One region of the Micromonospora echinofusca genome, then DNA from elsewhere that is predicted to be linked to it. Evidence: riboswitches for the same ligand, from Rfam matches in the RefSeq annotation. Region 1 holds a riboswitch; each other region holds the start of a gene.
What was found. A riboswitch is a leader RNA that binds a small molecule or an ion and turns the genes downstream of it on or off. The one in region 1 is predicted to bind cobalamin.
Positions count from the first base shown of each region.

Region 1 (6,974 bases):
ATCGACGGGATGTTCTCGATGGCGGCGAACGCGGCGAAGCGTTCGGTCTCGTCGGGCACGTAGGTGTCGAGCAGGTTGAGGTAGAACTGGACGTGCACGGCCTCCTCGAACAGTTGCCGCGACAGGTAGAGCCGGCCCTCCGGGGAGTTGACGTGCTGGTAGAGGTTGAGCACGAGGTTGTTGGCGACGATCGTGTCGCCGGTGGCGAAGAACGCGACGAGGCGGCTGACCAGGTGCCGCTCGGCCGGCGAGAGCCGGTCGAGGTCGGCGAGGTCGGCGTGCAGGTCGACCTCCTCCACGGTCCAGGTGTTGCGGATGGCGTCACGGAAGCGGTCGAAGAAGTGCGGGTAACGCATCGGGCGCAGGGTGAGATCCATCCCCGGGTCTAGCAGCATGTGGGCGGTCCTCGGTTCGCTGGTGGTGGTCGGGGTGGTCACTGGCAGGCCTCGCACGACTCGGGGTTCTCCAGGGAGCAGGCCAGCGCCTCGTCGACGGTCGCCACCGGCGCGACGAGGCCGGCGGCGCGCGCCGGCCCGGCGGGCGCGACCGTGGCCTGCTGGATCCGGGTGGCCGGCCGCGACCGCAGGTAGTACGTCGTCTTCAGCCCGGCCTTCCAGGCGTACAGGTACATCGAGGAGAGCTTGCCGATCGTCGGGGCGGCCAGGAACAGGTTCAGCGACTGCGACTGGTCGATGTACGGGGCGCGGGCCGAGGCCAGGTCGATCAACGCCCGCTGCGGCAGCTCCCATGCGGTACGGAACAGCTCCCGCACCTCGGCCGGCAGTTCCGCGACGTCCCGCACGGAGCCCTCGGCGCGCTTGATGGCCGTGCGGATCCGCTCCGTCCACAGGCCACGCGCCTTCAGCTCCCGTACGAGGGCGGTGTTGACCTGGAGGAACTCCCCCGACAGGGTCTCGCGCTTGAACAGGTTGGACACCTGCGGCTCGATGCACTCGTAGCAGCCGGCGATCGAGGCGATGGTGGCGGTCGGCGCGATCGCCACCAGCAGCGAGTTGCGCAGCCCGTACGCGGCGACCCGCTCCCGCAGCGCGGCCCACCGCGCCGGCTGGGTGCCCGTCACGCCCCACAGGTCGGGTTGCAGCTGCCCGCGCGCCGCCCGGGTCCGCCCGTACGCCGGGTGGGCGCCCGAGCGTTCCGCCAGGTCGGCGGAGGTCTCCAGGGCGGTCAGGTACAGCTCCTCGCTGATCCGGGTGGACAGCTCCCGCGCGGCCGGGGAGTCGAACGGCAGCCGCAGCGCGAAGAACACGTCCTGCAAGCCCATCAGCCCGAGCCCGACGGGCCGCCAGCGGGGGTTGCTCGCCGCCGCCTGCGGCGTCGGGTAGTAGTTGATGTCGATGACCCGGTCGAGGAACGTCACGGCGGTGCGGACGGTGGCGCGCAGCCGCTGCCAGTCGATGCCGTCGGCGCCCAGGTGGGCGGCGAGGTTGACCGAGCCGAGGTTGCACACGGCGGTCTCGCCGTCACTGGACACCTCGATGATCTCGGTGCACAGGTTGGACAGGTGCACCACGTTGCCCGCCTCGGCGGTCTGGTTGCACAGCCGGTTCGCGGCGTCCTTGAACGTCATCCACCCGTTGCCGGTCTGGGCGAGGGTACGCATCATCCGCCCGTACAGCTCGCGCGCCGGGACCTGCCGCACGTAGCGGCCCTGCTCCTCGGCGGCCCGGTACGCCGCGTCGAACTGCTCGCCCCACAGGTCCGGCAGCTCCGGCACCACGTCGGGGTCGAACAGCGACCACATCCCGTCGGCCTCCACCCGCCGCATGAACTCGTCCGGGATCCAGTTGGCCAGGTTCAGGTTGTGGGTGCGCCGGGCGTCCTCACCGGTGTTGTCGCGCAGTTGGAGGAACTCCTCGACGTCCGGGTGCCACGGCTCCAGGTAGACGCAGGCCGCGCCCTTGCGCCGGCCGCCCTGGTTGACCGCTGCCACCGAGGCGTCGAGCGTCCGCAGCCACGGCACGATCCCGTTGGACTGCCCGTTGGTGCCCCTGATCAGCGCGCCCCGGGAGCGGACCCGGGAGAAGGCGATGCCGATGCCGCCGGCGAACTTCGACAGGTTCGCCACCTGCGCGTACCGCTGGTAGATCGAGTCCAGCTCGTCGCGCGGGGAGTCGACCAGGTAGCAGGAGGACATCTGCGTGTGCCGGGTGCCGGAGTTGAACAGCGTCGGTGAACTCGGCAGGTACGCCAGGCTCGACATCAGCCGGTAGAACTCGACCGCCTCGTCCGGCGTCTGCGACAGGCCGCAGGCCACGCGCAGCAACCAGTACTGCGGGGTCTCCAGCACCAGCCGGCTCGTCGGGTGACGCAGCAGGTAGCGGTCGTAGACCGTACGCAACCCGAAGTACTCGAAGCGCAGGTCGCCGCGCGGGTCGACGGCGGCGTCGAGGACGCCGGCGTGGGCGGCGACGAACGCCGCGGTGTCGTCACCGATCAGCCCCTCGGCGTACCCGCGCCGGATCGCCTCGCTGAAGGAGCCGATGCCCTGCCGGCGGACCTCCTTGTCGACGTACCCGGCCAGCAGGCGGGCCGCCAGCCGCGAGTACTGCGGCTCCTCGCCGATCATCTCCGCGGCGGTCTGGATGGACAGCCGGTCCAGTTCGGCCGTCGTCGCCCCGTCGTACAGGCCGCTGATCGTCCGGGTCGCCACCCGCAGCGGGTCGACGTCGGCGAGGTCGTCGGCCCACCGCTCGACCGCCCGGACGATCCGGTTGACGTCGACCGCCTCGGTGCCGCCGTCGCGCTTGCGGACCCGCATCTGCGGTCGCCGCTGGCCCGCCACGGCCGCATCGTCGACCGCCGTGCCGGCGGCCGGAACAACCTCGGTGACTGTCACCACTCACTCCTCGCGAGCCTTGATCCCAGACGGATTTCCTGGGGCACGCGGGGAGCGGACACCGACGACGACGCGCGCGAGCACGCGTCGGGATGGCGTCGGCCGTCCCACGCGGCCTCGGACCGCCACACACCCTGATGCGGGCGTACGGCGCACTGGCAGGTCTTCGGACTCGCGGGCGTGACCGGACTCGCCGGTCTCCTACTGGCCGTCGCTTCCCAGGCCGTTGGCGGCCCAGTGCTGATGACGGCGGTCGTTCCCACTCACCGCTGCGGGGCAGTCCCGGATTCCCACCGGGTTCCCTCTTGCCTCGACCGCTCCGGATGAGCGGCCGAACCAGCTGCGCCCGACACCATATATAGGGTTGGCGGCGTTGTCACACCCCACATGTCGGTCCCGGGCGTGTCGTCGGCGAGCCGGACGACGCCTGTCGATCGCACGCCGGATGCCCGCGTCGATACACCGCCGGCGGGCCGTTGCGCCAGCGGGCCGGTCCCGTCGACGGCGTCGCGCCCCGTCGACGTCCGGCCCACGAGACCAGCGCGCACCGAGCCGCCTCCGCTCGATACATCGTCGGCTGTACCATCGGGGCGTGGAGACGTTGACGTACGGTCAGGTGCTGGCGCGCTTCGGTCACGCCCTGTCCGATCCGACCCGGGCGCGGCTGCTGCTGGCGCTACGCGACGGGCCGGGCTATCCCGCAGAGCTGGCCGAACTGCTGGGCACGACCCGGCAGAACCTGTCGAACCACCTGTCGTGCCTGCGCGGCTGCGGCCTCGTGGTCGCCGCGCCCCAGGGGCGGCGCACCCGCTACGAGTTGGCCGACGCCCGACTGGCCCACGCCCTGACCGACCTGCTCGGCCTCGCCCTGACGGTCGACCCCGCCGCCTGCCCGGTCTCCGCCGAGAAGGGCTGCTGCTGATGAGCCTGCCCCTGATCGACCCCGCACCGGTCGGGCCGTCGCCGGCACGCCGCCAGGTGCTCGCCCGCCGGGTGCGGCTGCTGGTCGCCGCCACCATCACCTACAACGTCGTCGAGGCGGTCGTGGCGATCACCGCCGGCACGCTCGCGTCGTCGACCGCGCTGATCGGCTTCGGGCTGGACTCGGTGATCGAGGTGTCGTCGGCGGCGGCGGTGGCATGGCAGTTCGCCGGCCGCGACCCGGAGTCCCGCGAGAGGGTCGCGCTACGGATCATCGCGGTCTCGTTCTTCGCGCTCGCGGCGTACGTCACGGTGGAGTCGACACGGGCGCTGCTCGGCGGCGCCGAGGCCGGGCATTCCAGCGTCGGCCTGGTGCTCGCCGCACTGTCGCTGGCGATCATGCCAGGGCTGTCGTACGCGCAGCGCCGCGCCGGCCGGGAACTCGGCTCCCGCTCGGCGGTCGCGGACTCCAAGCAGACCCTGCTGTGCACCTACCTGTCCGCCGTACTGCTCGTGGGCCTGGGATTGAACAGCCTGTTCGGGTGGTCCTGGGCCGACCCCGTCGCCGCGCTGGTCATCGCGGCGGTGGCGGTGAAGGAGGGCCGCGAGGCGTGGCGCGGTGACGCCTGCTGCACGCCCGGCCTCGGCCCGGCCGGCCCGGCGACGAGCAGCCGTACGACGGACTGCGCGGGCGGATGCTGAGCGGGCCGTTCGGCAGCTCCCGGTGCGGCCGTCACCGGGTCCGTCGTCGACCCGCCGGTGATCGCGCCGCCGCCGCGAAGCACCAGGCTCCGGCAGCGGCGACGCGATCACCGTCCACGCCTCGTCGGTCACCTCGCCACGACGTACCACCGGCACGTCGTCGACGAGCGGGCACGGACCGGCGGCACTGTCAGACGCGGGTGACCCGGACGGCGTCGGCCACCACGTAGCCGGTGGCGTTGGTCCAGCGGCTGACCGCGACCAGGTTCCGGTCGCCGGCGGCCAGCCCGAAGGTGCCCAGCGAGCGCCAGACGCCGCCGCTGGAGCGCTGGTCCACGTTGACCGTACGGTTGCCCGAGGCGGTGACGACGACGTACGGGGTCGAGCTGTTGTAGCCGGGGTCGGCCGGGTGCCGTACCTCGACGCGGTAGTTCCCGGCGGCCGGGATGTTGACCTTGAACCAGGCGGCGTCGCTGGCCGGCGTGGGGTTGGCGAAGCGGTAGTCGGCCCCGTAGCGCTGGGCGGAGTACGAGGAGGTGCCCCAGTTGGTGCTCGCCGTGAACCGGCCCGCCGTGGCGTTGTCCACGATGGTGCTGAACGTCGGCGGGTTGGGCGCGCTCAGGCCGAGGTAGGCGGCGATGCCCTCGGCGTGGCCACGGGCGGTGGCGGTGATGAAGTCGGCGCGCTTGAGCAGGTTCGAGTCGGCGACCGAGTCGATGAAGAGGTTCTCGGTCAGCACCGCGGGCATGGCCGACTCGCGCAGCATGTGGAAGTTCGCGGTCTTCGGCCCTCGATCGGTGACCCCGCCGATCGTCCGCATGCGGCCGATCACCCTCGGGTGCAGCGCGTTGTGCAGGTTGACGGTGGCGGCGTCCGCCGTCGGGTACCGGTAGCTCTCGAAGCCGGTGCCGCCGCCGGAGTTGATGTGCACGCTCACGAGCAGGTTCGCGCCCCACGCGTTGGCGTCGTCGGTGCGGTACGCCAGGCTGCGGGTGATGTCGGTGGTGCGGGACATGCGGACGTCGACGGCCCAGTTGGCCAGCAGGATGCTGCGCAGTTGCAGGGAGATGTCGAGTGTCAGGGCCTTCTCCTGCAGCCCGTTGCCGACCGCGCCGGGGTCGGTGCCGCCGTGGCCCGGGTCGATGTAGACCTTCGGCAACGCGGCCCACGCGGGGCCGGCGACCACGGGGACGGCTGCGGCGCCGGCGACGGCCGCCAGGAGGGTACGCCGCCGCAGCGTCGGGTTGTCGAACATGTGCACCTCGTCATCGGGAGAGATCGACAGTGCCCGCAATATAGTGGAGCCTCGATGCCCGATGAAAGATGTCTACGCCTACTGATCTGAGCCTCGAAGGAATCTTCCTCCACCGGGGGCCCGGAGCCAGGTGGCTCCGGGCCCGGTCTCGCCACGCTCAGGGGCTGGTGCAGGTGATGTTGCCGGGCGCGGTGGCGCCGTCGCCGGTGGCGGTGAACCCGAAGGCGGTCGAGGCGTTCGCGCCCAGCGTGCCGTTGTACCCGGCGTTGCGGACGGTGATGTCGCCGGCGGTGGCCGTGTGGGTGCCGTTCCAGAGGCTGCTGATGGCCTGGCCGCCGGCCAGGGTCAGACGTACGGTCCAGCCGTCGATCGTGGTGGTGCCGGCGTTGGCCACGACGACCTCACCCTGGAACCCACCGGGCCAACTGTTCACCGTGCGGTAGGTGGCGGTGCAGGTGCCCGGCCCGCCGGTCGGCGGGGGCGTGGTCGGCGGCGCGGTCGTGGGTGGCGCGGTGGTAGGCGGCGCGGTGGTCGGCGGCGCGGTGGATGGGAACTGGGTGAAGAACCTCCAGATCTCCCCCGAGGTCCAGGTCCTGGCGTCGTTGGGGCTGGACGATCCGTCGACGGGACTCGGGGTGTGGTCTCCGTCGAACGCGGCCCACTGCACGGGGTATCCGGGTCGGCAGCCGGAGTAGCTGGTGGTGATGTGGGTGAGGCTGCCTCTGCTCGGCTCGCGCGGGTTCTGCGCGGTACAGCCGTTGTTCCTGACGAACGTGTCGCGAATCGACCGGCCCATCGAGATGTTCAGCACGCTGTCGTAGAGGCCGTGGATGCCGAAGTACGCGACGGGTTGGGTACCGCCGTTGCATCCGCTGAGGTTGGCGCCCGACAGGACGGTGACTGCCCGGATGACGGTGGGCCGGGCGCAGGCGACCGCATAGCTCATGGCCCCGCCGTAGCTCCAGCCGAGCGCGAAGCGCTGGGTCGTGTCGACGCAGAGGTCGTTCTCGACCTGCCGGGAGATGTCGTCGAAGAGGGTCAGGTCCCGACCGTTGGTGTTGGCCCAGCCGGCGTCGATGCCCTGGGGCGCCACGAAGATCGTGCTGTTGTTCGACAGCGGCGCGAGCCCGTAGTAGCCGGCGGAGGCCACGCTGCTGGCCGAGCCGTTCAGCCAGTGGAAGCCGAAGATCAGCCGATAGGGATGGTTCCTGTCGTACCCGTCCGGGATCCGCAGGATGT
Region 1 is NZ_LT607733.1:3,424,516-3,431,489, forward strand. It holds gene GA0070610_RS14960 (ribonucleotide-diphosphate reductase subunit beta) at 1-395, opposite strand, end outside; gene GA0070610_RS14965 (ribonucleoside-diphosphate reductase subunit alpha) at 434-2,779, opposite strand; cobalamin riboswitch at 2,999-3,213, opposite strand; gene GA0070610_RS14970 (ArsR/SmtB family transcription factor) at 3,450-3,779, shown strand; gene GA0070610_RS14975 (cation transporter) at 3,779-4,480, shown strand; gene GA0070610_RS14980 (golvesin C-terminal-like domain-containing protein) at 4,671-5,735, opposite strand; gene GA0070610_RS14985 (cellulose binding domain-containing protein) at 5,893-6,974, opposite strand, start outside.

Region 2 (6,974 bases), 950 kb from region 1:
GCCCAGCGCCGTCGAGACCCGGCTGGCCACCAGGTCGAGGAAGCCGGCGTACGCCTCGTCCAGTCTGCGGAAGGGGCTGACGCCGGCGACCAGCACGCCGGTCGGGCGGGCCTGGCCGGTGGCCAGCAGGGGCAGCACCACCACCTCGTCCACGGGCACCCCGACGACCGCCCCGGCGTGTGCGCGGGGGTCGCCGGGCAGGGCCACGCCCCGGACCCGCGCGGGGCGGCCGGTCCGCGCGACCTCGCCGATCTGCGCCAGCCACCCGGCGCTCGTGGCGGCCTCCTCGGCCACGCCGACGGAGGCGGCCAGGACCAGTTCGTCCGCGTCCTCCGACGCGCCGCCGTCCGGTCCGGGGCCGGTTTCTCCACCGTCGCCGTCTGCGGCCGGGCCCTCGTCCGGCGTCGCCCCCTCGGGGCGCAGGTAGATCATCACGGCAGGCAGGTCGGCCGGGCTGCCGGTGAGGACCCGGGCCGACGCCCGCACGGCGTCGCGGGTGGTGTCCGCCGCCGCGATCGAGACCGAGCCCAGCTCGCGCAGCGTCTCCAGCCGCCGGTCACCCAGCACCCGCGCGGTGACGTCCGTGGTGGCCACGAAGATGCCGGGGACGCGGCCGGCGTCGGCGCGTACCGGGCTGTAGGAGAAGGTCCAGTACGTCTCCTCCAGGTAGCCGTGCCGGTCGAGCATCAGCAGTTGGTTCTCCGCGAAGGTGGCGCCGTGGCCGGCGAACACCTGGTCGGTGAGCGGACCCAGCTCGGTCCAGACCTCCGGCCAGCACTGTGCGCCCGGCTGACCGATAGCGGCCGGGTACTTGTCGCCGAGGACCGGCGTGTACGCGTCGTTGAAGATCTGCACCAGCTCGGGGCCCCACCACAGCAGCATCGGGATCTTCGACGGCAGCACGGTGCGCACCGCCGCGCACAGCTCCGGCGGCCAGGTCTGTACCGGACCCAGGGCAGTGGCCGCCCAGTCGGTGGCCCGGTGCGCGGCGCTGGTGGGATCGTCGCCGGCGAAGAGGTCGACGGCCGCCCCCGCCGGTTCGGCGTGCTGCTTCGAATCCACGTCCCGGCCCCCTGTCGCCGCCCTGGTGTCCGGGTCGCAGGCAGCCGTCGAGCCCTGCCCCTCATCGTCCCGCCGGGGTGACTTTCCCCAACCGGCCACGGCTTGAACCGTCCATCGACGTGACCCGACCCGCACCCCCCCGAGTCGGCGTCGATCATGCAGGTGTGGTGCCCGCGAAAGTCGGGAAGGCCCGATGACGCCCACCAGAACCCATGATCGATGCGGGAGAGGGGCGGGGCTGCCCGGCGACTCAGCCGCTGACCCGGCGGACCAGCCGGGACGGGAACATCGTCGCCGGCGGCACCGGCCGCCCGTCCAGTACGGCCGTCGCCGCCGCCGAGGCGATCTGCGTGACCGGGTGGGTGGCCGTGGTCAGCGCGGGGGTGGTCATCGCGGCGAGCGGGATGTCGTCGAAGCCGGTCACCGCGACGTCCCCGGGCACCTGGACGCCGTCGCCGCGCAGCCCGTCGATCACCCCGAGGGCGGTGGCGTCGCTGCTGCCGACGATCGCGTCCGTGTCCGGCCAGCGCGCCAGCACCTCCCGGGCCGCCGCCCGGCCCCGGTCGGCGCTGAAGTCTCCCGGGACCAGGCGCACCGGCAGTGCGGCGTCGCGCACCACCCGCCGGTACGCGCCGACGGAGCGGCCGGCGCACGACAGCCAGCGGGGGCCGGTCACCATGGCGATGCGGCGGCGCCCGCTGGCGTACAGGTGCCGGACCACGGCCTCGGTGCCGCCACCGTTGTCCACGTCGAAGGCGGGTACGAGGGCGGAGCCGATGCCGATCGAGGCCACCCGGCCGCGCAGTCCCACCGGGACGGCGTCCAGCACCGTCTCGGTGGTGTTGATCAGGATGATCCCGCCGACGCTGCGGTCCTCGGCCAGCCGGCGCACCTCGCCCGGGGCACGGGTGGGCAGCCAGTGCAGCGCCACCCCGAGCCCGTACGGCGCGCAGACCCGGGCGCACGCGCCGAGGACCCGGTGGACGTACGGGTCGTCGAGGACCGTGGGGGCGGTGCCGGTCACCGCCACCACCAGCCGGACGCCGGTGCCCCGGACCAGCGCGCGGGCGGCCGGGTTCGGCGCGTAGCCGAGCAGGTCGGCGGCGACGGTCACCCGCTCGCGGGCGGCGGCGGAGGCGTACCCGGTGCCGGCGATCACCCGCGAGGCGGTGGCCCGGGAGACCCCCGCCGCCCGGGCGACGTCCTCCAGGGTCGGTGGTCGGTGCGTCGTCGTCATCCCGGTCCTCCCCGTGGTCGGCCGTCGCGGCGTGGACGGTCGACCGCATCATGCCCCTGCGACGTGTCCACGGTAAGGGGCGCGGCCGGGTTGTCCTGAAAGCGCTCTCAGGTGTGGGATCGGGCGGGAGAGCACCCGAGGCGAGAGGACGCCCCCGTGAGCCGTACCGTCGCCCCGCCCGCCGCGCCGCCGCCGGTCGTACCGCGGTCGGTGCTCGCCGCCCGTACCGGGGTGGCCGTGGTGTTCGCGCTCAACGGCCTGGCCGTGGCCACCTGGTTCTCCCGGGTGCCCGCCGCCCGGGACGCGCTCGGGCTCAGCGCCGGCCGGCTCGGGCTGCTGCTGCTCGCCATGTCCGTCGGCGCGCTCCTCGCGATGCCCACCGCCGGCCTGGTGGCCCAGCGGCTGGGCGCGGCCCGCACCGTCGCCCTCTCCACCCTGGTCGTCGCGACCGGGCTGACCGTGACGGGAATCGGGGCCCTGGCCGGCTCCCCGGCCGGGGTCGCGGTGGGGCTGTGCGCCCTCGGCTACGGCTCCGGCATCTGCGACGTGGCGATGAACGTCGAGGGCGCGGCGGTCGAGCGGCGGCTGGGTCGTACGGTCATGCCCCGCTTCCACGCGGCGTGGAGCCTCGGTTCCGTGGCCGGCGCCGGCCTGGGCGCCGGGGCGGCCCGCCTCGGCGTGCCGGTCGCCGCGCACCTGGCCGCGCTGGCCGCGGTGGTGCTGCTCGGCACGCTGCTGGCCGTACGGTCGTTCCTGCCGGCGGCCGAGAGCGGCACCGCCTCCGCGTCGGCCGCCCCGGCCGAGCGCCGCCGCGAGCTGCTGGCCGCCTGGCGGGAACCGCGTACCCTGCTCATCGGCCTGCTGGTGCTGGTGGCGGCGTTCGCCGAGGGCAGCGCCAACGACTGGCTGGCGGTCGCCTTCATCGACGGCCACGACCTCGGCGAGGCGGCCGGGGCGGCGGTCTTCGGCGTCTTCGTCGTCGGCATGACCATGGGGCGCATGCTGGGCACCGTCGCGCTGGACCGTTGGGGCCGGGTGCCCGTGCTGTCCGGCACCATCGTGCTCGCCACGGTCGGCGCGGCCGTGGCGGTGCTCGCCGGCTCCGGGCCGGTGGCGATCGCCGGCGTCGCGCTCTGGGGGATCGGCGCGTCGCTGGGCTTCCCGGTCGGGATGAGCGCGGCGGCCGACGACGAGCGGCGGGCGCCGGCCCGCGTCAGCGTGGTCGCCGTGATCGGCTACACCGCCTTCCTGGCCGGCCCGCCGCTGCTGGGCCTGCTCGGCGACCGGGTCGGCACCCTGCGGGCACTGCTCGTCGTGCCGCTGTTGCTGCTGCCCACCCTCGCCCTGGTGCCGGCCACCCGCCCGCCGGCCCGCTGAGGTCACCTGGCGGGGCACTCACACCCCGCTCGCAGCCGCCTCGCAGGTAAGGGTGCTGCACTGGGAGGACCCGGAGGAGAGGAGCGGGACATGGGCTGGTTCAACCGGCGGTCGCGGGCCGCCGACCCGACCCCGACGAAGCTCGACCGGGAGGCGACCCGGGAGGACCTGGCCGCGCTGGAGGCGTTCGTGACCAGCCGCCGGGGCGTGGAGTTCTACCTGGAACCGGAGACCACCGCGACCGACACCACCGTCGTCGCCATCGCCCACGACGGCGAGTGGATCCGCCGTCGCACCGGCTCGCCGCGCGCCGCCGGCTCCATCGCCCGCAAGCACGCGGTGCCGCTGTACGAGGCCGCCCGCACCGGCTACCCGGAGCGGATGCGGGTGTGGAACCGGGCCCACCCGGAGCGCCACGCCCGCTGACGGGTCCGCCGCCGGCCGGTCGGGGCGGCGTTGACCGGCGGCGCCGGGGTGTGGCAGCATTCGCGGCCTGACGGCAGTGAAGGAAGCCGGTGCGATTCCGGCGCGGTCCCGCCACTGTCACCGGGGAGCGATCCCCCCTCGTGAGTCACGGCCGTGCGTGCGCGGTTGGAAGGCCGGGGGTGAGCGTCGATCCGGGAGCCAGGATACTTCGGCCGTCGGAGTGACCCCAGGGCGTGGACACCCGAGGAGGACCCGATGACGCACCGCGTCTCCACCATCGACGATCATCGTCGCACTGTGCCCGGCCGTGGCAGCGGCCCCGTGGGCGGCGGTATTTCCGCGCCGCCGGCCAGCCGCCGGGCCGCCGCGCGCCCGCCGGCCCGCACCGCGCCCACCGTCGGTCGCGCCCACACCGTGCCAGGTCCGGTCGCCGCCGCGCCCGGGTGTGCCCTCGCCACCTGCCGCTGACGCCCGCGTCGCGTCGCCCGACCCCGCCGGCCCGCCGGTGAGCTGGCCGCCGGCGCGCCGTACCCGCTGAATCGCGCCCACCCCTCGCCCCGCCCGGTCGTCCCCGCGCCGACCAGGGTGTCACTCTCCGGAGTCATGCGTGCGCATCCTGCTGCTGTCCACCGCCGACACCGACCTGCTCGCCGCCCGCGCCAGCGGCGCCGACTACCGGCTCGCCAACCCCGCCCGGGTCGCCGCCGACGCCGTGCCCGCGCTGCTCGACGGCGTGGACCTCGCCGTCGTACGCCTGCTCGGCGGCCGGCAGGCGTGGCCGGACGGGCTCGCGGCGGTGCTGGCGTCCGGCGTGCCGACGGTCGTGCTCGGCGGCGAGAACGTGCCGGACGCGGAGCTGATGGCGGCGTCCACGGTGGCCTCCGGGGTGGCCACCCAGGCGCTGGCCTACCTGGTCGAGGGCGGGCCGGAGAACCTCGCCCAGCTCGCCCGCTTCCTCTCCGACACGGTGCTGCTCACCGGCGAGGGCTTCGCCTCACCCGCGCCCACGCCGACGTACGGCATCCACGGCGAGCGGCCCGCGCGGCCGGACCGGCCGACCGTGGGCATCGTCTTCTACCGGGCGCACGCCCTCGCCGGGAACACCGGATTCGTCGACGTCCTCGCCGACGCCGTCGACGCGGCCGGCGGCGACCCGCTGCCCATCTACTGCGGCTCGCTGCGCGGCCTGACCGCCGGCGCGGGACCGCTCGGGCTCTTCGCCCGCTGCGACGCCCTGCTGGTCACCGTGCTCGCGGCCGGCGGCACGGTCGCCGCCGACGCCTCCGGCGGGGGCGACGAGGACGCCTGGGACGTGGGCGCGCTCGCCGCCCTCGACGTGCCGGTGATCCAGGCGCTCTGCCTGACCAGCACCCGTGAGCAGTGGGCCGACAGCGACGCCGGACTGTCCCCGCTGGACGCCGCCATGCAGGTGGCGATCCCCGAGTTCGACGGCCGGATCGTCACCGTGCCGTTCTCGTTCAAGAAGATCGACGCCGACGGGCTCTCCACCTACGCGGCCGACCCGGAGCGGGCCGCCCGGGTGGCCGGCATCGCCGTGCGGCACGCCCGGCTGCGGCACGTGCCCCAGGCCGACAAGCGGCTCGCGGTGGTGCTCAGCTCGTACCCGACGAAGCACTCCCGGGTCGGCAACGCCGTGGGCCTGGACACCCCCGCCTCGGCGGTGCGGCTGCTCGCCGCCCTGGCCGACGCCGGCTACCACCTCGGCGATGCCCCGGTGCCCGACGACGGCGACGCGCTCATCCACGCCCTCATCGCCGCCGGCGGCCACGACGTCGAGTGGCTCACCCCGGAACAGCTCGGCGCCGCCGAGGCGCGGGTGCCGGGGGAGGTCTACCGGCGCTGGTTCGACCAGGTGCCGGCGGAGCTGCGGGAGCGGATGCTCGCCCACTGGGGCGAGCCGCCCGGCGGGCTCTACACCGACGGCGGCGACATCGTGCTCGCCGGGCTGCGCTTCGGCAACGTGGTGCTGCTGATCCAGCCGCCGCGCGGCTTCGGCGAGAACCCCATCGCCATCTACCACGACCCGGACCTGCCGCCCAGCCACCACTACCTGGCCGCGTACCGCTGGCTGGCCGCGCCCGTCGCCGACGGCGGGTTCGGCGCGGACGCCGTGGTGCACCTGGGCAAGCACGGCACCCTGGAGTGGCTGCCCGGCAAGGGCCTCGGGCTGGCCGCCGACTGCGCCCCGGACGCCGTCCTCGGCGACCTGCCGCTGGTCTACCCGTTCATCGTCAACGACCCCGGCGAGGGCACCCAGGCCAAGCGGCGCGCGCACGCCGTCGTCGTCGACCACCTGGTGCCGCCGATGGCCCGCGCCGAGACGTACGGCGACCTGGCGAAGCTGGAGCAGCTGCTCGACGAGTACGCCACCGTGCAGGCCCTCGACCCGGCCAAGGTGCCGACCCTGCGGGCCCAGATCTGGGACCTGGTGCGCGCCGCCGAGCTGCACCACGACCTGCACGCCGAGGCCATGCCCGACGCCGACGACTTCGACGACTTCGTGCTGCACCTCGACGGCTACCTGTGCGAGGTCAAGGACGTGCAGATCCGCGACGGCCTGCACGTGCTCGCCGCCGCGCCCACCGGCGAGGCCCGGGTCAACCTCGTGCTCGCCGTGCTGCGCGCCCCGCAGGTGTGGGGCGGCGCCCGCGCGCTGCCCGGCCTGCGGCAGGCCCTGGCCGCCGCGTACGGGCTGGACGAGCAGGCGCTGCTCGCGGAGCCGGGCCGGCGGCTCACCGTGCCCGAGGCGCTGACCGAGACCGTGGACGGGCCGGGCGTGACCGCCGCCGACGCGGTCGACCTGATCGAGGCCCTGGCCCGCCGGCTGGTCGTCGGGATGGAGACCCTCGGC
Region 2 is NZ_LT607733.1:2,474,840-2,481,813, forward strand. It holds gene GA0070610_RS10970 (SpoIIE family protein phosphatase) at 1-1,062, opposite strand, end outside; gene GA0070610_RS10975 (LacI family DNA-binding transcriptional regulator) at 1,313-2,299, opposite strand; gene GA0070610_RS10980 (MFS transporter) at 2,456-3,676, shown strand; gene GA0070610_RS10985 (hypothetical protein) at 3,767-4,102, shown strand; cobalamin riboswitch at 4,182-4,311, shown strand; gene cobN (cobaltochelatase subunit CobN) at 4,710-6,974, shown strand, end outside.
Region 2: it holds a riboswitch for cobalamin, as region 1 does, so the genes downstream of both, cobN (cobaltochelatase subunit CobN) here and GA0070610_RS14965 (ribonucleoside-diphosphate reductase subunit alpha) in region 1, are expected to answer to the same signal.

Region 3 (6,974 bases), 2.8 Mb from region 1:
CGGCGGAGAAGCGTGCGCGCATCCGGCCACGGTAGGAGGTCGGGACGTCGGCGGGCAGCGCAATTCCGGCGCGGCCGGCTGGCCGGCCGCCGGGCGGTGCGCGATGCTGGCGGAATGGCTGATCCGGAACTGGTGGACGTGGTCGTGGTCGGGCTCGGGGTCGGCGGCGAGGAGGTGGCCGGGCGGCTCGCCGAGGCGGGGCTGAGCGTCGTCGGCGTCGAGCGCGACCTGGTCGGCGGGGAGTGCCCCTACTGGGGGTGCGTGCCGAGCAAGATGATGATCCGCGCGGCCAACGCGATCGCCGAGGCCCGCCGCGTCGACGGGCTCGCCGGCTCCGCCGAGGTGCGGCCCGACTGGGCACCGGTGGCGAGGCGGATCCGCGAGGAGGCCACCGACACCTGGGACGACACCGTGGCGGTGCGGCGGTTCACCGGCAAGGGCGGCCGGTTCGTCCGGGGCACCGCCCGACTCGACGGGCCCGGCCGGGTGCGCGTGGGCGAGCGGGTCTTCCAGGCCCGGCACGGGATCGTGCTCGGCACCGGCACCAGGCCGTCCGTGCCGCCGGTCGACGGCCTGGCGGACACGCCGTACTGGACCAACCGGCAGGCGATCGAGGTCGAGGAGCTGCCGGAGTCGCTGCTGGTGCTGGGCGGCGGGGCGATCGGGCTGGAACTGGCGCAGGTCTTCGCCCGGTTCGGCGTACGGGGCACCGTGGTCGAGGCCCTGGACCGGGTGCTCGCCGTCGAGGAGCCGGAGGCGTCCGAGGTGGCCGCCGCCGCGCTGCGCGCCGACGGGGTGGAGATCCACACGGGGGTACGGGCGGAGCGGGTGAGCCACGACGGGCGGGGCTTCACCCTGCGCGGGGCGGACGGGGCGGAGTTCACCGCCGAGCGGCTGCTGGTGGTGACCGGTCGCCGGGCGCACCTGGACGAGCTGGGCCTGGACACCGTCGGGGTGGACGCCGGCCGGCGCTACCTGACCGTGGACGACCGGCTGCACGTGACCGAGGGGATCTGGGCGGTCGGCGACGTCACCGGCGAGGGGGCGTTCACGCACGTCGCGATGTACCAGGCCGGGATCGTCGTCGCCGACGTGCTCGACCACGCCCGGCGCGCCGGGGCCGGGGCCGATCCCAGCGGCACCGCGAGCGCGACGGGTGGCGCGGCGGGGGCCACCGGGGCGGGCGGTGCCGCTCGTGCGGTGCCGCGCGCCGACTACCGGGCGCTGCCCCGGGTGACGTTCACCGACCCCGAGGTCGGCGCGGTCGGCCTCACCGAGCACCAGGCCCGGGAGCGGGGCGTCAACGTGCAGGTCGGTCTCGCCCGGGTGCCGTCGTCGGCCCGGGGCTGGATCCACAAGGCCGGCAACGAGGGCTTCGTCAAGCTGGTGGCGGACGCCGACGAGGGCGTGCTGATCGGCGCGACCTCGGTGGGGCCGGCCGGCGGCGAGGTGCTCTCCGCGCTGGTGGTGGCGGTGCACGCGGCCGTGCCGCTCGCCCGGCTCCGGCAGATGATCTACGCCTACCCGACCTTCCACCGGGCGATCGAGGACGCGCTGCGCGACATGTCCTGACCGGACCAGACCGGACCGTCGGGCTGCCGGCTGTCAGTGGGCCGGGGCGCCGTGCCGGCCGGCACCGGCGGCGAACCGGGCCGCCCCGGCGGCGGCGTCGGCGGCCAGCGAGTCCATCCCGTACGCCAGCTCGCCCGTCATCGCCTCAGGCTCGGGCAGGCCGGCGCCGGCGAGCAGCGCCGCCCGGTCGTTGCGCAGGCAGGTCTGCGGATGCCGGGCGATCTCGGCGGCCAGCCGCTCGGCCGCCGCCCGGGACTCACCCGGCGCGACCAGCCGGTTCACCAGCCCCATGGCGTACGCCTCCTCGGCCGGCACCGGCCGGCCGGTGAGGATCAGGTCCATGGCCCGGCTCTCGCCGATCAGCCGGGGCAGCCGGACCGTGCCCCCGTCGATCAGCGGCACCCCCCAGCGGCGGCAGAACACCCCGAGCACCGCGTCGGACTCGGCGACCCGCAGGTCGCACCAGAGCGCCAGTTCCAACCCGCCGGCCACCGCGTGCCCGGAGATCGCGGCGATCACCGGCTTGCCGAGCGTCATCCGGGTCGGGCCCATCGGGCCGTCCCCCTGCGCCTCGACCCGGTTGCCGCTCGGCGTGCCGATGGCCTTCAGGTCGGCCCCGGCGCAGAACGTGCCGCCGGCCCCCCAGAGCACCGCCACGGAGGCGTCCGGGTCGGCCTCGAAGGCACGGAACGCGTCGGCCAGCGCCCGGGCCGTCGGCCCGTCGACCGCGTTGCGGGCCGCCGGGCGGTCCAGGATCACCGTGGTCACCGCCGCGGCACGTTCGACGCGTACGCCCATTCCGACAGCATGCCCCCGGCGGTGCCGGCGGCGCCAGGGGCGTCAGCGCGGGGCGGACCTGGCCGGGCGGACCAGGGTGGCGCCCAGCGCGGCGCCGACCACGCAGGCCACCCCGGCCACCTGCGGCCAGGCCAGCAGTTCGCTCAGCAGCACCAGCCCGACCAGCGCGCCGATCGCCGGCTCCAGGCTGAGCAGGATCGCGAAGACGCGGGCCGGCATCCGGCGCAGCGCCGCCATCTCCGCCGAGTACGGCAGCACCGACGACAGCAGCGCCACCGCCGCGCCCAGCGCGAGGGTCCACGGGTCGAGCAGGGCCGTGCCGCTGCCGGCGACCCCGAACGGCAGCACGGCCAGCGCGGCGACGGCCATCCCCAGCGCGAGGCCCCGGCTGCCCGGCACCCGGGCGCTGACCGCCTTGCCGAGCAGCACGTAGCCGGCCCAACCCGCCGCGACGGCCACGCAGCACAGCAGCCCCAGCCGGTCCACCCCCGTCCCGCCGAGCCCGCTGATCAGCAGCACCCCGCCGCCGGCCAGCGCCGCCCACGCCACGTCGGTGAGCCGGCGGCTGGCGGCCAGCGACACCAGCAGCGGCCCGGCGAAGCCGATGGTGACCGCGACGCCCAGCGGCACCCGGTCCAGGGCCGCGTAGAAGGCGAGGTTCATCACCGCCAGGGCCAGCCCGAACGCCGCGACCAGACCGGCGGTACGCCAGCCCAGGCGCAGCCCCGGCCGGGCCAGGACCAGCAGGATGAGCGCGGCGAAGCCGAGCCGCAGCGTGGTGGTGCCGCTGGCGCTGGTGCTGCCGAAGAGTTGCTTGGCGACGGCCGCGCCGACCTGGGTGGAGAGCATGCCGAGCAGCATCAGCAGCGGCGGCGGCACGGCCCGGGGCTGCCCCAGCGCGAGCGTCAGTCGGGTCGCCGGTCGACCGGCCGGCAGCGGGCGGGAGGAGAGTGCGTACACCCGGACCACAGTGGTACCGGAGCGTGCGGCCCGCGACCGGATTTCCACTGCTGCGGGTGCGCTGCGCCGCCCGCCGGACCGGGGCGGGCCGGGCGGCGCTAGCATCGCCGACGGCACGATCATGTGAGGTGCCCCGCGCGAGCGGGGAGAATCGGGAAGCCGGTGCGAATCCGGCACGGGCCCGCCGCGGTGACCGGGGAGCCACCGTCCACGCGTACGCGCAGCCACTGGCCCGCCCGGGCCGGGAAGGCGGACGGCCAGGCGTCGATCCGGGAGTCCGAAGACCGGCCTCGCGTCCGGTGCCCGCGTCCGGTGTGGCGTGGGCCGAGCGCAGCGGGAGCCTGCCTTGGATCTGTACGACGTCATCCACCGCCGCCGGGACGTACGCGCCCAGTTCACCGGGGCGCCGGTGCCCGAGGAGACGCTGCACCGGGTGCTGGCGGCGGCGCACGCCGCGCCGAGCGTCGGCTACTCGCAGCCCTGGGACTTCGTCGTGGTGCGCGACCCGGAGCTGCGCCGCCGGTTCCACGAGCACGTGCACACCGAGCGGGACGCCTTCGCCGCGACGCTCGACGGGGAGGTGGCCGAGCGGTTCGCCCGCATCAAGATCGACGGTGTCCTGGAGTCGACGCTGTCCGTGGTGGTCACCCACGACCAGGCCCGGGGCGGCCCCGCCGTGCTCGGCCGGCACGCCATCGCCGACACCGGGCTCTACTCGACCTGCCTCGCCATCCAGAACCTCTGGCTCGCCGCGACCGCCGAGGGGCTCGGGGTGGGCTGGGTGTCGTTCTACCGGGAGCTCTGGCTCGCCGAGCTGCTCGGCATCCCCGACGGGATCCGACCGGTGGCGTGGCTCTGCCTCGGGCCGGTCACCCACTTCGAGGCGGTACCCGACCTCGCCCGGCACGGCTGGCGGCAGAAGCGCCCGCTGGCCGACGCGATCCACCACGACCGCTGGGCGGCCCCGACGGCGCCCTGACCGCGCTGGCCCGCGAGTCCTGCCCACGCTGACCTCGGTGGGGGCGTCCCGTTCCGGGTCGGCGGGGCGCTCCTCACGTACCGCTGCGGATCCGTCACCGCCGACCGGTTTGCGGCGGCTCCTGCCGGGAAGTCGGTACGGGTGCGAGCACTCCTGACGAAGATCGAGCAGGCATCCGGGCTGGACCGGGTCGGCGACCGGTTGCAGCGCGCCGTCCAGGCCACCCTCCGACCGCAGCGGGTCCGTGACCTGCTGCACGGCGTGTGGCTGGGCCATCCGCTGCACCCGGCGATGGTGCAGGTGCCGGTCGGCGCGTGGATCAGCACGGCGGTGCTGGACCTCATGCCGGGGCAGCGCCGGGCCGCCACCACGCTGTGCGCGGTGGGCACCGTCAGCGCCCTCCCGGCCGCCGTCGCCGGCCTCAACGACTGGGCGGCACTGGCCCGCGACCAGCGCCGGGTCGGCCTGGTGCACGCCGCGTCCAACAGCGTCGGCCTGGCGTTCTACGCCGGCTCGGTGGCCGCCCGGATGACCGGCCGGCACAACCTCGGCCGTACGCTCGGCTTCCTCGGCCTCGGTGCGGCCAGCATGGGCGCGTACATCGGGGGGCACCTCGCGTACAAGCAGGGCGCCCAGGTCAACCAGAGCATCTCCGAGCTGCACCGGATGAGCGACGGGTGGCACTCCCTCGCCGACATGGCCGCCCTGCCGCAGCGCCAACTGATCACCCGGGAGGTCGACGACGTCTCGGTGATCCTCTACCGGCACGGCGACGAGGTGACCGTCATGCTGGAGCGCTGCCCGCACCAGAGCGGTCCGCTGGGCGAGGGCGAGGTGCAGGAGATCGACGGTCACGCGTGCGTGGTCTGCCCGTGGCACGGCAGCGCGTTCCGCCTCAACGGCGGCGAGGTGGTGCACGGCCCGTCCGGCAACGACCAGCAGGTCCTGCCGACCCGCATCGTCGACGGCGTCCTGGAGACCCGCCTCCCCTGACCGGCCCGGCCGCCGCGCCCCGGCCTTCCGGCCGCCGCGACTCCCGGCCTCCCGGCTCAGCCTCCCGGGGGCGATCAAGAGGTTCGGGTCGGGTTCGATCTCCCGGGTTGACCGAACTTCTTGATCGATGTCTACCGGCCCGGCCCGGAGCGTCTGGCGGGCGGCGACGTGGAGAGGCGGTTCGCTTCGCCCGGGGCGGTGGTCAGGAGCGGGTCAGGGGCTGGTCACGGGCGGCGGTGACGGCCGATCGAGGTGTCGCGGGCCGAGCCCGGGTGGGCCCGGCCGGCCGACCCGCCGGCCGGTACGTGACCCGGGCGGCGACGTAGGCCCAGGACCGCGCCGATCTGCGCGCCGACGATGCTCGCCACCGCCAGGACGGCGGAGACCGCGAGAGGCCGGTTCACCCGATCGGGCTGGCCGGCCCGGGCGGCTCCCACCGTCACGGTCGGGGCCTCACCGGCGTTCGTTCCCGCCGGGGGCGGCACGGGGGCCTCGGCTGCCGGCGGAGGCGGCGTCGCCCGCTCCGGGACGGCCTGCCCAGGGGCCGGGCGAGGGGGTGCCGGGCGAGCGGGTTCGGGTGGGGCCGGGCGGGCGACGAGGCGGCCGGTGGCGTGCCGGCGGGCACCACGGTCCTCGGCGTCCCCGGGGAGCTTCAGCAGCTGACCCGGGTGGATCCGGTCGGGGTCGCCGAGCCGGTTCAGCTCGGCCAGCTCCCGGTAGTCGGCGAACCCGTCCAGGTAACGCCGGGCGACGGCGCCCAGGTGGTCGCCCCGGGCCACCCGGTAGACCGCCTGAGCGTCGTCGGAGGTGGCCGGGGCGGACGAGGCGACCGTTGCCGGCGGCGCTGCCGGCAGGGCGTACGGGCCGGTCATCGCCGTCGCGGCACTCGCCGCCGGGCTGGCCGCGAGGATCAGCGCGACCGAACCGACCAGCGCGGCGGCGGCCCGCTGCTGGCGGCTCATCCCGGGCAGCCGGGGCGCGGGTCGGCGCAGCGCCTGCGCGCCGAGCTCGACCAGCACGGAGAAGGCGAACGTGGCCCAGCCGAACCAGCCGGCCAGCGCCAGCGCCCGCAGGAAGAGCCGCCCGTCGTCGCGGCTGGTCAGCGTCGAGCCGACCTCGGCGAGGCTGGGCAGGTGGTCGGGCAGCGGGTTGCCGGCGAGGGCGAGCAGCGCCACCGGCGCGCCGACCAGCACCGCGCAGAGCACGACGAGCGCGCCGAACCCGGTCAGGATGCGTCCGGTCCGCCGTACGGCGGAACGCCCCGATGTGGCCATGGCTGCCTTCCCTTCCTACGGTGCCCCGGTGAGCGGCCGCGCGGTCGCCTCGCCGGAGACGGTGACGGTCTCGTCGAAGCCGAACAGGCCGAGCATGGCCCGGCGGTGCGTGACGGTGACGCGTACCCGGACCCGGGTCTCACCGTCGACGACCGGGAAGCTGACGGCGTGGCCGGCGGCGCCGGCGGCGGCCAGGTAGTCGGCGACGGCCCGGCGGGCCTGGGGACGGTCGATCCGGGTCGGCCCGCCCTCGATGGCGGTAGCCCGGTCGATGGCCTGGCCCCCGGCGCGGGCGGCCTCGGCAGCGAGGTTGTCGGCCCGCTGCAACGTGCGCAGCTGGCCCGCGCCGTCGAAGGCCAGCCCGATGACGGAGAGCACGCCGACCATGGCCACGGCGA
Region 3 is NZ_LT607733.1:6,230,700-6,237,673, reverse strand. It holds gene GA0070610_RS26760 (serine hydrolase domain-containing protein) at 1-22, opposite strand, end outside; gene GA0070610_RS26755 (dihydrolipoyl dehydrogenase family protein) at 115-1,572, shown strand; gene GA0070610_RS26750 (crotonase/enoyl-CoA hydratase family protein) at 1,606-2,370, opposite strand; gene GA0070610_RS26745 (EamA family transporter) at 2,413-3,330, opposite strand; cobalamin riboswitch at 3,452-3,626, shown strand; gene bluB (5,6-dimethylbenzimidazole synthase) at 3,677-4,309, shown strand; gene GA0070610_RS26735 (Rieske 2Fe-2S domain-containing protein) at 4,451-5,302, shown strand; gene GA0070610_RS26730 (LysM peptidoglycan-binding domain-containing protein) at 5,527-6,576, opposite strand; gene GA0070610_RS26725 (pilus assembly protein TadG-related protein) at 6,592-6,974, opposite strand, start outside.
Region 3: it holds a riboswitch for cobalamin, as region 1 does, so the genes downstream of both, bluB (5,6-dimethylbenzimidazole synthase) here and GA0070610_RS14965 (ribonucleoside-diphosphate reductase subunit alpha) in region 1, are expected to answer to the same signal.

Region 4 (6,974 bases), 2.3 Mb from region 1:
TGCTGCGTCGCGCGGGCGCGGCGGCTGCGGGCTGGGCGGTGGCCTCGGTGGCGCTGATCGTGCTGACGGTCTCGGACCTGCTCGGCGTCCCCGTGGACCGCCTCGGCGTCGCCACCGTGGTCAGCTTCGCCACCTCGATCTCGCAGGGGCAGGCGCTGCTGCTCCAGGCGGGGCTGGCGCTGGCGGTGGCGGTGCTGGCCCGGGCGGGCCTCTCGCGCGGGCTCGCCGCCGCGACGGCGTTGATCGCGCTGGTCGGGGTGCTGCCGCCCGCGTTCACCGGGCACGCCGCCGGGGCCGGCAACCACCAGATCGCGGTCTCCAGCCTCGCCCTGCACGTGCTGGCCGCCGCCCTCTGGGTCGGTGGGCTGGTGGCGCTGCTGATGGTGCGGCGCAGCCGGCAGCTCGCCGACGCCGCCGACCGGTACGGCCGCCTCGCCCTGGGCTGCTTCGTGGCCGTCGCGGTGAGCGGGTCGGCCAACGCCGCCGTACGCCTCGGCGACGTGGACCAGCTCTGGCAGTCCCGGTACGGCTGGCTGGTCCTCGGCAAGCTCGCCGCCCTGGCGGTCCTGGGCACCCTCGGCGCGTGGCACCGGTCGCGGACCCTGCCGGCCCTGCGCGCGGGTCGGCGGGGCGCGTTCGCCCGGCTGGCCGCCGGTGAGGTGGTCGTGTTCGCCGCCACCGTCGGGCTGGCCGTGGCGCTGTCACGCAGTCCCACCCCGGTGACGCAGGACCCCCTCGACGCCGACCCGATCACCGAGCTGCTGGGCTTCCCGATGCCCGCCGCGCCGACCCCGGAGCGCCTGCTGGGTCAGCCGCTGCCGGACATGTTCTTCCTGACCCTCACCGTGCTCGGCGTCGGCGGCTACCTGGCCGGGGTGTGGCGGCTGCACCGGGCCGGGCACCGCTGGCCGCCCGCCCGTACGGCGAGCTGGCTGGCGGGGGTGCTGCTGCTGGCCGCCGTCACCAACCTGGGCGTGGCCCGCTACGCGTACGTGCTGTTCAGCGCCCACATGGTGCAGCACATGGTGCTGTCGATGCTGGTGCCGATCCTGCTCGTCGGCGGCGCCCCGGTCACCCTCGCGCTGCGCGCCCTGCGTCGCCCCACCGACCCGCAGGTCCGCGGCGTCCGGGAGTGGCTGCTGCTGGCGCTGCACAGCCGGCCCGCGAAGCTGCTCACCCATCCCCTGGTCGCGTTGGGCATCTACGCGGGCAGCCTCTTCGGCCTCTACCTCAGCGACCTGCTCGGCACGCTGATGCGCTCCCACCTCGGGCACCTGGCCATGCTCACGCACTTCGTGCTCGCCGGGTACCTGCTGTTCTGGGTGCTCATCGGGGTCGATCCGGGCCGACCGAGGCTCGCCCACCCGCTCCTGGTGATCATCCACCTCGCGTCGATGATGGCGCACGGCTTCTTCGGCCTCGTACTGATGCAGACCACCACCCTCATCGCCCCGGACTGGTACGTCGCCGTCCACCCCGACTGGGCGTCGTCGCTCATGGAGGACCAGCGGCTGGGCGCGGGCATCGCCTGGGCGTTCGGGGAGATCCCCGCCGCGGTCGTGCTGGTGGTGCTGGTCCGCCAGTGGGTCCGCGCCGACCGGCGGGAACAGGACCGCCTGGACCGGGCCGCCGCCCGGGCCGACGCCAGCGGCGAGCCGGACGACCTGGCCCGCTACAACGCCTTCCTCGCCGCCGCCGGCCGAGCCGGATCCGCCGGTCCTGATGGTTCCGCCGGTCCCGCCGCCCCTGGTGGTTCCGCCGGTCCCGGCGACGGTCGGGCCGGCGCGCGGGGGGCCGGCTGAGGGCGCCTCAGCCGGACGCCGGTCAGGGCGCGGGCGGGTGGTAGGTGATGGCGGGCCGGCCGGTGGCCGGGTGCGCCGCGACGTCGGCCCGTACCCCGTAGACGTCGGCGAGCAGCCCGGGGGTGAGGACCTCGGCGGGCGTACCGGCGGCGACGACCCGCCCGGCGGCCAGGACGACCACCGCGTCGCAGAACATGGCGGCCAGGTTGAGGTCGTGCAGCGCCGCCAGCGTGGTGACCCCCGAGCGGCGGACCAGGTGCAGCAGGTGCAACTGGTGGCCGATGTCGAGGTGGTTGGTGGGCTCGTCGAGCAACAGCAGCAGCGGTTGCTGGGCCAGGGCACGGGCCAACTGCACCCGCTGCCGCTCCCCGCCGGAGAGGGTGTGCCAGCGGCGGTCGGCGTACCCGGCGAGGTCCACCCGGGCCAGCGCGTCCGCCGCAGCGGCGCGGTCGGCGGCGCTGTCGGACCAGCGCGAGCCACGGTGGGGCGTACGACCGAGCAGCACCACCTCGCCGACGGTGAGGTCCAGGTCCGTGTCGGCGTGCTGGGCGAGCAGCGCGGCACGGCGGGCCAGCGTGACCCGGGGCAGGGTGGCGACGTCGTCGCCGCCGACCGTGACCAGCCCGGCATCCGGCGCGGCGAGCCGGGCGACGACACGCAGCAGGGTGGTCTTGCCGCAGCCGTTGGGGCCGAGCAGCCCGACGAGGCTGCCCGCCGGCACCACGCAGGTGACGTCGTCGAGGATCCGCCGGGCCGCGGCGGACCAGGACACGCCGGTGACGGCGAGCATCAGCCACGCACCTTCCGGCGGTGCAGCAGCACCACGAAGGCGGGCACCCCGAGCAGCGCCGTCAGCACGCCGACCGGCAGTTCCCGGGGCGCGAACAGGGTCCGCGCGGCGGTGTCCACCCAGACCAGGAAGATCGCCCCGGCGAGGACGGCGACGGGCAGCAGGCGCCGGTGGTCCGCCCCGGTCAGGAACCGGGCGGCGTGCGGCAGGATCAGCCCGACGAAGCCCACCGCGCCACTGACGGCGACCAGCGACGCGGTGAGCAGCGCGGTGGCGACCAGCAGCAGCCACCGCACCCGGGCGACGGGGACGCCGAGGGTCGCCGCGGCGTCCTCGCCGAAGGCGAACGCGTTGAGCGTGCGGGCGTACGCCGCCATCAGGGCGAGCACGGCGGCCAGGACCGGCGCGGCCCAGGCCAGGGCGGCCCAGTCGACGCGGGCCAGCGAGCCGGAGAGCCAGAAGGTGATGCTCTGGGTGGCGTGCGGGTCGGCGACCCAGATGATGACGAACGAGGTCGCCGCACCGCAGAGCTGCGCGACGGCCACGCCGGCCAGCACCACCCGGGTGGGGGCCAGCACGGCCCGCCGGCCGGCCACCGCGGCCACCACCGCGAACGCGGCCAGTGCCCCGGCGAAGGCGCCCCCGGTGAGCGCGGCGGCCCCGCCGCCGAAGCCCAGGACGAGCACCGCGACCGCGCCGAGCGACGCCCCGGAGGAGACCCCGAGCAGGTACGGGTCGGCCAGCGGGTTGCGGGTGACGGTCTGCATGACCGCGCCGACGGCCGCCAACCCGCCCCCCACCGCCGCGGCCCCGAGCACCCGGGGCAGGCGCAGCCGCCAGACGATGTGCTCGCGCAGCAGGGGCACCTCGGCGTGCGGGAGCCCCAGGCGGTCGGCCACGACCGACCAGACGGTCGACACGGGGATGTCGGCGGGCCCGATGGTGACGGCCACGCCGATCGACACGACCAGGCCCGCCAGCAGGGCCACCAGCAGCACCGCCAGGCCGACCGGGTGCGCCGCGCGGAACCCGGCGTGACGCACGGTTCCGGGGCCGGCGGGCCGGGTCGGGTCGGCGGCCGTGCGGCGGACCACGGCGGTCAGCGGTCCGCCCCGGCGGGGAGCTGCGCCACGCCCGCGGCGAGCGCCTCGACGCCGAGCACGACGCGTACCCCGGCGGAGGTGGACGAGAACGGGATGACGACGAAGCGTTGCCCGGCCACGGCGGGCAGGTCCTTCAGGCTGGGGTGCCGGGTCAGGAATGTCCGCTTCGCGGCGGCCGGGTCCCAGCCCGCGTCGACCAGCACGATCGCGTGGGGATCGCGGTCCACGACCGCCTCCCAACTGGTGTCGGCCCAGCCGCCGGTGAGGTCGCCGAACGCGTTGCGCACCCCGACCGCCGACATGATCATGTTTGGGCCGCCGCAGCAGGCCCCGACGCTCGGGGCGTCGGTGCCGGCGTCCCACCAGAGCACGGAGACGTCCCGCGCGCCGCCGATCCGGGCGGCGGCCGTGGCGATCCGGGAGCGCTGGTCGGCGATGAGCTTCTCGGCCCGCTCCGGCACCCCGAAGACGGCCGCCACGTCCCGGATCTCGGCGAACACGTCCTCGACGGTCAGCCTCGCCGGCCGGTGCTGCTTCGGGCATCCGGCCGGCGAGAGGTACGTGCCGACGCCGAGCCCCGCCAGCGCGGCGCGGTCGCCGACGCCCTCGTCGCCGAAGGCACTGTGGAACGAGGCGTAGACGAAGTCGGGCGCCGCCTCCAGCAGCTTCTCCTTCGCCGGGTACCTGTCCGACAGCACCGGCACGGCGGCGTACGCGGCGGCGTGCTCGGGCAGGATCGCGTCGTCCAGGTACGCCGTGCCGGCCATGCGGTCGGCGAGGCCGAGGGCCAGCATGATCTCGGTGGCGGGCTGGTTGAGGGTGACCGCCCGCTCGGGCGGGGCGGCGACGGTGACCGGCGTACCGCAGTTGGTCAGCGTGACCGGGGCGGCGGCCGGCGGCGGCGCCGTGGCCGGGTCGTCCGTGGCGCAGGCGCCGAGCAGGACGACGAGGACGGACATGGGCGCAACGCGCCGGGACAGGGTGGACCGCACTGCGCGCACGCGCATCGGGACCGCCTTCCAACACCTCGTGGACGGGTCATCGCAGTGCCGTGGCCGGTCTCCTGGCTGACGGGAAATGCGTCCGTGGCCGGCCTTCCCAGGCTTGACGCCCAGTGACCTCTTACGACGAGGGCCGCGAACTTCCCGATCACAGTGGCGAGGGCCGCACCGGTCTTCCACCGGCTTCCCGAACACCACGGCAGCGTCACCCTAGCCGCCGGCCGCCCCGGAAGTCACGGTGACGAACACCATCAGGGACGGTCGCGCCGAAGGCGGCCGGCGGGACGGCCGGTCGGGGCTACGCGGCGGCCGGCAGGTCGACCACGCGGGTCGCCCAGCGGGCCATCAGCGCCGGGTCGTGGGTGATGAGCAGGACCCCGGCGGCGTGCTGCCGCTGGTAGTCGGTGATGACGGCCGCGAGGTGCGCCTGGGTGGAGGCGTCGAGCATGGCGGTGGCCTCGTCGCAGAGCAGGTAGTCGGGCCGGTGCACGAGCGCGCGGGCGAGGCAGGCGCGTTGCAGCTGCCCGTCGCTGACCGCGTGCGGGCGGCGGGCGAGCAGGTCGGGCGTGAGGCCGACGAGGTCGGCCAGCTCCGCCGCCCGGGCCCGCGCCTGCTCGTCGGGGGTGCCGGTGGCGCGCAGCGGCTCGGCGATGATGTCGGCGAGGCCCAGCCGGGGGTCGGTGGCCGCGCGAGGGCTCTGGAACAGGATCGCGACGCGCGTACGGACGGCGGCGGGCAGCCGGTGCCGGGCCCCCGCCACCCGGTGGCCGTCGAGGGTGACGTGCCCGGCCTCGGGGGCGTGCAGCAGGGCGAGCACCCGGGCGAGGGTGGACTTGCCGCTGCCCGAGGGCCCGCGCAACCCGACCGTCTCACCGGGGGCGACGCGCAGGTCGACGCCGTCGAGGACGCGCCGGCCGCCGTAGGAGACGGCGACCCCGTGGGCCGCGAGCGCGGTGCTGGTCATGCCGGCGCTCCGGCGGTACTGGTCATGCCGGCGCTCCGAGGGTCAGCGGGTGGTGGCAGGCGACTCTGCCCGGTCCGCCCGCCGGGGGCGCGGGCGGGGTGCGGCAGACGTCGGTGGCGCGCCCGCAGCGCGGGGCGAAGGCGCAGCCGGGCGGCAGGTCGGTGAGCATCGGCGGATGGCCGGGGACGGGCCGGAAGGCCCGTTCGGGCAGGGCGTCGAGCAGACCTGCGGTGTACGGGTGGGCGGGCGCCGCGAACAACTCGGCCGTCGGCCGCCGTTCCACGATGCGGCTGGCGTACATGACGGCGACCGTGTCCGCGACCCGACGGGCGGCGGCCAGGTCGTGGGTGATGAGCAGGACGGCTCCGCCGGAGTCGCAGCGGCGGCGCAGCAGGTCGAGGGTGTGGTCGACCAGTGGCCGGTCGAGGCCCGTGGTGGGCTCGTCGGCGAGCAGCAGCGGCGGGTCGGGAGCGAGGGCGAGGGCGGTGGCCAGGCGCTGGGCCATGCCGCCGGAGAGTTCGTGGGGATAGCGGTCGAGGTCGGTGGGGTCGAGACCCACCTCGGCGGCGACCCGCTCGGCCGCCGCGGGTGCCTCGCGCCGGGAGTGCCCGTGGGCGCGCAGGGTCTCCTCCAGCAGCCGCCGTCCCGTCCGTACGGGGTTCAGCGCGGTGGCGGGGCTCTGCGGCACCAGCCCGACGGCGCGTCCGCGTACGACGCGGGCGAGCTGGCGCTCGGAGGCGCCGGTGAGGTCGACCCGCTCCCCGGTGGGCCGGTGCAGGCGGGCCTGACCGGTGACCGTGGCGTTGCCGGGGAGCAGGCCGAGCAGGGCGTGCGCGAGCACCGACTTGCCGCAGCCCGACTCCCCGACCACCGCCAGCAGTTCGCCCGGGTGGACGGTCAGGTGCAGGTCGGTGACGGCCTGCACCACGGCGTCGCGGAGCTGGAAGCGGACGGTCAGCCCGTCGACCTCCAGCAGGCCGGGCCGACCGCCGGCGCCGACACCACCCGTGCCGCCGGAGTCGGCCGGATCGACGGTTCCGGGGGTGGTGGTCACAGGTTCAGCTCCGCTCGTACGCGCGGGTCGAGGCGGTCGCGCCAGCGGCCGGTGAGGGCGGCCAGGGCCAGCGTGACGACGACGAGGAGCAGGCCGGGCACGATGCTGGCCCACCAGGCGCCGGTGAGCAGGGACCGCTGCCCGTCGTTGATCATGTTGCCGATCGAGGCCAGGTGCGGGGGCAGGCCGAGACCGAGGAAGGACAGCGCGGTCTCGTGCCAGACGGCGTGCGGCACCATCAGCGTGGTGGCCAGCGCCAG
Region 4 is NZ_LT607733.1:5,762,944-5,769,917, forward strand. It holds gene GA0070610_RS24670 (bifunctional copper resistance protein CopD/cytochrome c oxidase assembly protein) at 1-1,802, shown strand, start outside; gene GA0070610_RS24675 (ABC transporter ATP-binding protein) at 1,825-2,592, opposite strand; gene GA0070610_RS31255 (FecCD family ABC transporter permease) at 2,592-3,686, opposite strand; gene GA0070610_RS31260 (ABC transporter substrate-binding protein) at 3,692-4,702, opposite strand; cobalamin riboswitch at 4,732-4,910, opposite strand; gene GA0070610_RS24690 (ABC transporter ATP-binding protein) at 4,995-5,660, opposite strand; gene GA0070610_RS24695 (ABC transporter ATP-binding protein) at 5,683-6,714, opposite strand; gene GA0070610_RS24700 (ABC transporter permease) at 6,711-6,974, opposite strand, start outside.
Region 4: it holds a riboswitch for cobalamin, as region 1 does, so the genes downstream of both, GA0070610_RS31260 (ABC transporter substrate-binding protein) here and GA0070610_RS14965 (ribonucleoside-diphosphate reductase subunit alpha) in region 1, are expected to answer to the same signal.